DNA from 3 places in the Priestia sp. JNUCC 25 genome. Region 3 is predicted to be linked to each of the others. Evidence: predicted binding sites of a transcription regulator. Region 3 holds the regulator's gene; each other region holds the start of a gene.
What was found. The regulator Rex, encoded in region 3, represses fermentation and respiration genes when NADH is low (regulators of the CRP and FNR family bind a similar motif). The targets are predictions, from matches to a motif close to TTGTGAAATATTTCACAA.

Region 1 (3,284 bases), 280 kb from region 3:
AAAAAGACTTCCAAAGAAGATAACCCAATCCCATGCATTTTTCCACGCTTGTTTTTCAACTTTCCCTCGAAATTCAAATGCTACACCGCGGCCAATAAGCGAAAGCAAAAGAAGAACAAAAAGAACATATGACCCGCTTAATAGCGTTGCATACCAGTTTGGAAAAGCGGCAAACATAGCACCGATTGCTGAAATTAGCCAAACTTCATTTGCATCCCAAAAAGGACCAATTGTATTAATAAAAGCTCGTCGCTCTAAGTCGTTTCTTCCTAAAAAACGAGACACCATGCCAATCCCAAAATCAAAGCCTTCTAAAAAGATAAAACCAACAAACAGAATGGATACTAGTAAATACCAGAATTCATTAAGAGAAAACATTGTATCCCTCCTTTGTAAACGGATCAGTTGATACTACTTTTGTATGTGCTTCGTGATCGTGATCTGGACCTTTTTTAATTTCTTTAACGAACAAGAACACCATAATCACAGCTAAAATTAAATAAAAGAACGAAAACGAGATAATAGAAAACAGCAATTCACCTGCTGTTACACCAGGAGACACGGCATCTTCCGTTTTCATATAGCCAAATACAACCCAAGGCTGACGGCCAATCTCTGTCATAATCCAACCTGCTGAGCTTCCAAGGAACGGAAAGGCAATGGCAATCGTCATAATACGTAAAAATAGTTTGCTTTCTTGAAGTTTTTTACGAGAAAGCAAGTACGTGCCCCAAATACCTAATGCACATAATACCCCACCTAGACCAGCCATAATGCGGAAACTCCAAAATGTTGTCCGAACGGGTGGAATATAATTTCCTGCTCCATATTTCGCCGTGTACTGCTCCTGCAGCTGGTTCATCCCAGGAACGGAACCTGAAAATTTCCCGTATGATAAGAAGCTTAATAAATAAGGTATTTTGATTTCACTCGTATTTTTCTTTTCATCGGGGTGAATATTTGCTGTTACCGTCCAAGCGCCTGGACTCCCGCTGTTTTCCCATAATCCTTCACTTGCGGCCATTTTCATCGGCTGTGTTTTAACTAAGTATCCAGCCTGTTCATGACCAGATAACGCAATTCCTACACCTGAAACTAACCCTACAATAATGGCAACTTGAAATGATTTTTTGGCAAAAGCCACATGTTTTTTCTTCAAGAGCATAATGGCACTGACACCCGTGATAAAAAAGGCGCCTGTTGCAAACGAACCTAAAATGGTATGAGGGAATTCAACCCACAGCTGACCGTTTGTTAACAATTTAAAGAAGTCATTCATTTCTAAACGTCCATTATTCAGCTCCATTCCAACCGGATGCTGCATAAAAGAATTAGCCGTTAAAATAAAGAACGCTGAAAAAATAGTACCTAGACTAACAAGCCAAATACATAGACAGTGCAGCCATTTAGGCAAACGATCCCACCCGAAAATCCACAGTCCGAGGAAAGTGGACTCCATAAAAAACGCGAGCAGTGCTTCAATAGCAAGCGGCGCACCGAATACATCTCCTACAAACCGTGAGTACTCTGACCAGTTCATGCCAAACTGAAATTCTTGTAAAATACCTGTTACGACTCCGACAGCAAAGTTAATCAGGAATAAGTGCCCCCAAAACTTTGCCATTTTTTTATACTGTTCATCTTTTTTTACTACGTACATCGTTTCCATGATCGCTACTAAAAAGACAAGACCGATAGATAGCGGTACAAAGATAAAATGAAACAGCGTCGTTGATGCAAATTGAATACGTGATAGTATAACTGTATCCATCTTCTTTCTCCTCTCATATATAAGAACATTCATCATTTCCATAGATACTTTGCTTATTTCTGAGCATCTTTTACTTACATTGTGAAACATTGAGCATAATAATTCGAGATATATGCTCAATGTTTCACATACATATGTAATATCTCTCTTTCTATCTACATAGTATAGTCTATTTTTTTAGCTGTGCACGTACATTTTTTGAACGTTTTTAGACTAAAACGTGACTTTCTTGTGACAAAAAAGTGAAGGATCTCTTTATTTTTTTCATAAAAAAAGCACGCTCTGATTTGAGCTTGCTTCTCTACGGTCGATATTTTGCTTTGGCATTTAATTTAGATTGACGAATGATTTGGTTGATGACTTCAGAAAACACAATACCAATGGCAATTGAACCTGAAATCATAAAAGCTTTCGCTGCAAGACTAATCGCTTCATTATAGTTATTTTCTACAAAGTTACGCATGGCATCGTATGCTGTTCCTCCTGGAACTAGCGGAATAATACCTGCTACGGTGAAAATAATGATCGGCGTTCGGTAAATTTTTGCGTAAATTTGACTAATAATAGCAATAAAGAAGGCCGATGCAACTGTGCTTGGAATTTCATCTACGCCATAGAACGTTAGCAAATAGTAAATGAGCCAGCCAATCATTCCGACAAAGCCACTTTTTAATAATGATTCACGTGGAACATTAAAAATGATCCCAAATGCTGCTGAAGCAATAAAACTTGTAATTATCTGCTCTACGATATGCATATGATGCCTCCCTTCTATAGAAGCGTAAATACAATGGCAATACCTGCACCGATAGCGAATGCCGTCAGAAACGCTTCTGCTCCTTTTGATAATCCAGACAGTAAATGTCCTGCCATTAAATCTCGCACTGCATTGGTAATGGATAAGCCAGGAACGAGAGGCATAACGGATCCAATAATAATTTTATCAATTTGCGTGCCTAGTCCTGAAGCAACTAAAAGAGCTGATAAAAGTCCAATAACTAACGAAGCGGTAAACTCAGCAAAAAAGCGAATCGGAATAAGACGGTGGAAATACACCACGGTTAAAAATCCGAGACCTCCTGAAAACATAGCTGGAATAAAGTCCGACCATAAACCTTGAAACATGATTAAAAAGCATCCGCTAGAAATGGATGCAGCTGCAAGTTGAACCCATAGTGGAAAAGCTACGTTCGTTGCTTCAATTTCTTGTAGCATTTCATACGCTTCCTCCAAGGAGATGTGTCCTTGACTGATTGTTCTTGAGACGCTATTTACCATGGTTACTTTTTTTAAATCTGTCGTTCGTTCCGAAATACGAATTAACTTCGTTTTCGTCGGTTCTTTCGTTTCAAGTGAAAACATAATCCCTGTTGGCGTCACATAGCTGTGGGATTTTTTTATACCGTAAGACGCTGCAATCCGCATCATTGTGTCTTCTACTCGATACGTTTCTGCTCCGCTTTCTAACATAATTTTACCTGCTAGTAAGCTAACGTCCATAATTTCATATTTA
Region 2 (3,284 bases), 1.5 Mb from region 3:
TTCCATTTTTTATTGCCTCCTAAAATATAGAAAATAAACCAGATTATCATTAAATCTAGCTTATTTATTATATTATCCCAATAGAGACATCTTAAACTTAAATTAATTTGATCTTTTTAACTTTCTTTATCATCACTCATTCCATTAAAATGTAATAAGGGTATGACTATATACATCATAATGAGGTTCTGGTGCAAAACCTTCAAAATATTTATAAGTGATCTTCTAAACATGGAAATGATAGAAGTCGAGTATTAGCCACTGTTCACACAATTATTAAGGGCATTGTATTCATAAATATGAACCTAAATTAGATGAGAGAGCACAATGGAACCGGTCTTTCCTAAAGAAAAGGAAGTTCACTCAAAAAAATTTTGAATAGTGGCGTAAAAATACATTCTATTAGATAGGAATCTATATACCTTTTTCATATAAATACAACCTTCGCACTAAAATCCGTAAACTTGTTTCCAAATAAAAAATGACGCCGTTTTAGGCGCCATTTTTTATAGAATAGAGAAGGACACACCCTAAGCACGGGCGGTACTCTTAACACATCGTCTTGATTTGATAATACCCAGTGTTTAAATTTAATAAACCTTTGGTTATGACGCTTTATGCAGAATATCTACGTTTACCTTTTTAGTAAACATAAGGTTTCTTAGAGTCATCAAGTAAAAGAGCCCTTACAGGTGCAGTGTTTTATGAAGAAATTTCAAATAATACTGGATATTATTAAAATTATTTATTAAATTTCTTTGGAAACTGCTTCACAACTCCCGCAGATATAGTATCTGCCATTAAGATAATATGTGAGACTCCTTCATCAATTGCAACGATTCTTGCCTCCCAATCTTTTTCTAAGCTTGCAGATAAATCATTTGTCACTAATTTTAGATGCATATACAGTAATTTTTTCAAATCTTCATTTTTTAAATAAGGGTTGGCCTGGCTAAGGAACGCTGCTATATCATCAGCATTTCTATACCATTCTTTGTTTAATTGGTTCACCAAGGCTTTCTTTCCCGTTTTAGCCGCATCTACAATCTTGCCAGCAATCACAATATGTTCCTTGAGCAAATCCGTAAGTTTATTCCCAGCTTTCTCTCCGTATATCGGCTTTACAGCATTCCCGATATCTTCTTGATTTTTTAATAACCTTGCCAACACCTGTTTTTGGTCTTCTGACCCTGCTGTTGTTGCACTTGTAATATAATTGCTTGTCCACAATACATGATCCATCCAAAGACTTCTGAATTCATTTTCAAACTTTACCTGAGATTGACTAACACGATGTTCTTGTGTTTGAGCACGAGTACTACTTGGGTCAACCAGCATGTTTAGCGAAAATAACAAAATAAATCCCATCCATAACAATTTTTTCATAAAAGCTGCTCCTTCCAATCTAAATAATCCGTCTTATTATTTGTATATGGCATTTTTCACATTCCTCAAAATGTTATTTTCTAATAATAATTCTTTATAGAGTACTACCACACTCCCAATCAGCTCACACGGATGAAGGGTTACAGAGGATACCTTTCTATAAGGTGATAGTAGAGAATTCGAAATTTTAGGCTCTTGTATTTATACATTCATAAATATTATTGCTTGTCTCATATGTTTATATAAAACTCTAGAAGAAAAAGAGGTGAAAAATGTGAAGCATATGCTAATGGTATGTAATCAGCATGTGAAGGAGGGACTTATTGGTCTTAAAACCCCCCATGTAAAGAAGATTCACTACTCTACATGTACCTGTTCTTTTTGTGAGAGAAGGGCTAAAATCAAAATCTTTTATTCCATTCCTCAAAAATATAGTAAAACCAATTTTTATGTGAGCTTAAGCATGTCCAGACATAAAACAGAATAACTTAGAATGAAACTAATTTACAATTATATATAGGAGGATTAATAATGACTAATGCATTTGTTGCACAATCCTTAGATGAAATTCGTTTTTGGTCAAGGATTATGAAGGAACACTCATTGTTTCTTCGATTAGGTTTTAGATGTGAGGATACACAATTAATACAGGAAGCGAATCAATTTTATCGTTTGTTTGAAGATATTGAACAACGCTCTCATTCATTTACTAATCAAACAGATCCGGAGCAAATGAGAAGATTTAATTCGGAAGTCCAACAAGCAGCCACAGGTATATTTGCATTTAAGAGAAAAATTTTAGGTTTAATCTTAACCTGTCAACTACCGGGCTCAAATAACTTTCCTCTTTTGGTTGATCATACTAGTAGAGAAGCCAACTATTTTAGAAAACGATTAATTGAATTAAACGAAGGGAAATTGAAGCCGCTAGCTGATGCCATTATAAAGGAAAATGTCTTCTTTTTAAGAATTATGGCTGATCATGCCCAATTTATAGGCCATCTTCTTGATCCATCAGAAAGAAAACTTGTAGATATGGCGAGAAACTTCAGTCACGATTTTGATCAATTAGTTTTTCAAGCAAGAGATTTAGAGTCTATGAAGCCTCAATCTCAAACGGTACCTCTTTTGGATCAATTTCTTGATCAGAATCGTGTTTCCGTGGCTTCCCTTAGAGACTTTAAAAAAACAGCAAGAGATTTAATTGAGGAATGTAGAATTAAAAGTATTATTCATCCTCTTTTAGCTGATCATGTTTTTCGAGAGGCTGAAAGGTTCCTTCATATTATCGATATGTTTGAAAAGAATCTTCAAACACAAAAATAATACATTGATGTTTCCTCTTTACAAATCTTAATGACTTAATTTAAAAGGCTTCAGCTTTTGAGGGAGCCTTTTTTTGTTCACTAACAAAGAAACAGTCATTGAGGTTTAATTTCATTCCAATTTTTTTGACTCATCCAATTATTTATACATTCTCTAAAAAATGTATTTAACATAAGAACCTAATGGCAACACTATAAACAATAGTTAGTGAATAGGATAGTTAGTGAATAGGATTTCCTTGCATATATTTGGGATTTTTGCGAGTTAAAACTAAAAAAATGAGATAAAGATTAATGAGCTATTCCTTTCACATAAGCTTGTCACAATACTATCTAAAGAGAGGTCGAACAATATGAAAGTGACCGACACACTTGTTCAATGTTTAGAAAATGAGGGAGTTGAATATATTTTCGGAATACCCGGTAAAGAGACCTTGGATTTTATTGATTCTTTATCAAGCTCTAAACAGATTCAATTCGTGAATGTGAGGCATGAGCAAGGAGCTGCTTTTATGGCAGATGTATACGGAAGGTTAACAAACAAAGTAGGGGTATGCTTATCAACATTAGGCC
Region 3 (3,284 bases):
AAAGCAACGCCGTTCCTCATTGTCGTTACGTCTGTTATTGGACCAATTCTAGAAGAGATTATTTTTCGAAAGATTATTTTCGGCTCTCTTCACAAACGATATAATTTTTTTATCTCTGCATTTATTAGTTCCCTTATTTTCGCTGCCGTACACTGGGATTTTAAACATTTGCTCGTGTATACAGCCATGGGATTTGTATTTGCATTCCTTTATGCAAGAACAAAACTAATTATTGTACCCATTATTGCTCACGTGTTGATGAATACAATCGTTATTTTATCTCAAACTATTTTTGCAGATAAAATTATAGAAATGCAAAAGCAAGCAGAACAAATGCAGTTTATTTTTGGAGGCATGTTTTTATGAAGAATATCCCTTTAACACGAGGGTTTATTTATATTATTATGGGGATTTTATTCACCTACCTGGCCATTCAAAATGCTCAGGAAACCGTGTGGAACTTCCCTACGATCTTATTTGCACTCGTAGCCGCATTCGATTTCAGATTTGCGGTTCGCATTTTTATCTTGCACTATAAAATTAAAAAGTTGCAGCAGCAATATAAAAATCAAGATGATTCATCTAAATAAAAAAAACCACTGTTTCAGTGGTTTTTTTACATACTAACATCTTCTCTTTCTTGCTCTGCCCTTGCCTTTAACACTTTGCGATACGAAATGCGGGAAATAATGATGCTGATTTCATACAAAATTAAGAGCGGCACTGTCACCATCATGTGCGAGAGCAATTCCGGTGGTGTAATAAGTGCGGCAATAACTAGCAGTACGAAATAGGCATACTTTCGAATTTGAGATAAAAACATAGGCGTTATAATTCCTAATCGCGTCAAAAACATGACGACGACAGGAAGCTGAAACAACAGGCCAAAAGGCAGTGTGAGCTGCATTAAAAAAGAAAAGTATTCATTAATGCCAATCACTTGGTTTACATTCAGCTCATCAGAAACGCGCGTCATAAAATCGACGACAAATGGAAACAACACAAAATAAGAAAAAGAGACACCGCCGATAAAGAGAAAAATGGAAACAGGAATATATCCAAGCGTTACCTTACGCTCTTTTTCATATAAACCAGGACTAATAAATGCCCAAAGTTGATACAGTGCAACAGGAGCTGCAAGTACACAGCCGATAATAACAGCAAACTGCATATAAATCTTAACTGGATCTGTTAGCCTAAATGCATTCATCGTTAAATTTTTTGCCTCATCAGCATGCTGTAAATAGACAATAACCTTATCCGCTATAAAAAAGCCGCCAATTGTGGCAATGACAAAGAAAAATAAAACAATTAAAATGCGTTTTCGCAGCTCTCCTATATGATCATATATTGACATTTCTTGTTCAGTCATACTATGATCACCCTTTTACTCTTTGTCATCTACTTGACGCTGTTTATCTTTTTCACGATCTTCTGATGCACCGCTAGCGGCATGCTTAAACTCTCTAAGCGTTTGCCCGACTGACCTTCCTAGCTCCGGTAACCGTTTCGGTCCAAAAATAAGCAGTGCTACAATCGCAATAATAATCCAACTGCCTGCTCCAATCCCCATATTCCCACTCTCCTTATTAATTTAGACTTAAGGAAATCGTAACACAGTCCACCTTATTCAACAGGATAATTTTTCAAAAAATAGACAAGCGACTGTAATTCTACAGCAAGATCAATATGATGTAGTCGAATCTCATCCGGTACGTTTAAGCGTGCAGGAGTGAAGTTTAGAATCCCTTTAATTCCGCAGTTCACTAAACGATCGGTAATTTGCTGAGCAACAGTGGCAGGAACGGTTAAAATCGCCACTGAGATATCATCACTCATATAATCTTCCAATTGGTCAAGGTGATAAACCGGCACGTCACCTACTTTTGTACCGACTTTATCTTCTATCACATCAAAAGCGCACTCAATTTTGGTGTTATTATTTTTAATAAAATTATAATTTAAAAAGGCCGTTCCCAGATTCCCCACGCCAATCAGTGCTACTTTCGTTACTTCATCTTGGTCTAACGTTTTACGGAAAAATGTAAGTAAATAATTCACATTGTAGCCGTATCCCTTTTTCCCTAATGCTCCAAAATAAGAAAAGTCCCGACGAATAGTAGCAGAATCAACTTTCACTGCCTCACTTAACTCTGCTGACGAAACACGCTGTTTACCAGAAGCATGCAAGTTTTTTAAAAAACGATAATAAAGCGGCAATCGTTTAGCCGTTGCTTGTGGTATTTTTAATTGTTCAGTGTTCACGTTGTACCCCCTCAGTTCATGTATGTCATTACTAACATTTTCAAGTCATATTGCATTACCTTTCACAAAGCATCAACCGCTTTGAGGTAGCGCTTCCAATTCTCTCTCTTTTCTCTTGTTTTATATATACTCCGCTTCACACCCCGACGGCTTTTGTCTATCCAGCACTATTTAAAGTCGTTAGCTAGAACGAAGCAATTAGCCCTTCAAAGGATTCGTTTGTTAGTCATGACGGATTTTCTACATCCATCATATATAAGTTCAGAGATGCACTTATCTCTTATTTTAACATAGTATCCTGTATAAAATGTGCACGTAAAATCATTTTATTTCATGAATCAAAACATTCGCTTCACCATTTTTCCTTGTCCCTGTACAAATTACAAACGCTTGTAGGAAGAACTTGTAGTTGAGAATATGTTAAAATACACTATGGATATACTACTAGAGGTGAAAAAATGATTATTCTACAATTGAACGGTATTACAAAATACTATGGGGCAGAACCCATTTTATCGAATATAAAGTTAGAAGTACAATCAAAAGACCGCATTGCCCTAGTGGGACGAAACGGTGCTGGTAAATCAACTTTATTAAAAATTATTGCTGAGCAGCTTTCTTATGACAGCGGAGAAATTATTAAACCTAAAGGTGTTTCCATTGATTATATGGGACAAGATACAGTTCTTGAGTCAACACTCTCCATATGGGAAGAAATGATGACTGTCTTTGCTCCGTTAAAGAAGATGGAAAAAGAATTACGTACGCTTGAAACGAAGATGGGCGATCCAGACATTTTTAATGATTCAGTTCAATACGAAAAACTAACCAAAGAGTACGATCAGCTTCAAGTAACGTTCAAAGATTTAGGCGGCTATCAATATGAAGCGGATACACGATCTATTCTTCACGGTTTCCGTTTTTCAAACTTTGACTATAGCACCCCTATTTCCTCCTTGAGCGGTGGACAAAAAACACGCTTGGCGCTTGCAAAACTGCTTTTAACAAAGCCGGACTTA

Region 1: a site for Rex is predicted at 1,851-1,868, ahead of JNUCC25_RS26270 (cytochrome ubiquinol oxidase subunit I). Genes of this name have one in related genera too.
Region 2: a site for Rex is predicted at 1,431-1,448, ahead of JNUCC25_RS08660 (glycosyl transferase). Genes of this name have one in related genera too.

The regions. Positions count from the first base shown of each region.
Region 1 is NZ_CM132211.1:5,009,389-5,012,672, forward strand. Features, by position in the region: gene cydB (cytochrome d ubiquinol oxidase subunit II) at 1-378, opposite strand, end outside; gene JNUCC25_RS26270 (cytochrome ubiquinol oxidase subunit I) at 365-1,771, opposite strand; gene JNUCC25_RS26275 (threonine/serine exporter family protein) at 2,073-2,528, opposite strand; gene JNUCC25_RS26280 (threonine/serine exporter family protein) at 2,543-3,284, opposite strand, start outside.
Region 2 is NZ_CM132211.1:1,704,844-1,708,127, forward strand. Features, by position in the region: gene JNUCC25_RS08655 (cold-shock protein) at 1-6, opposite strand, end outside; gene JNUCC25_RS08660 (glycosyl transferase) at 742-1,386, opposite strand; gene JNUCC25_RS08665 (DUF2935 domain-containing protein) at 1,918-2,712, shown strand; gene JNUCC25_RS08670 (acetolactate synthase large subunit) at 3,065-3,284, shown strand, end outside.
Region 3 is NZ_CM132211.1:221,553-224,836, reverse strand. Features, by position in the region: gene JNUCC25_RS01330 (CPBP family intramembrane glutamic endopeptidase) at 1-366, shown strand, start outside; gene JNUCC25_RS01325 (YdiK family protein) at 363-590, shown strand; gene tatC (twin-arginine translocase subunit TatC) at 617-1,372, opposite strand; gene tatA (twin-arginine translocase TatA/TatE family subunit) at 1,388-1,573, opposite strand; gene JNUCC25_RS01310 (redox-sensing transcriptional repressor Rex) at 1,627-2,265, opposite strand; gene JNUCC25_RS01305 (ABC-F family ATP-binding cassette domain-containing protein) at 2,724-3,284, shown strand, end outside.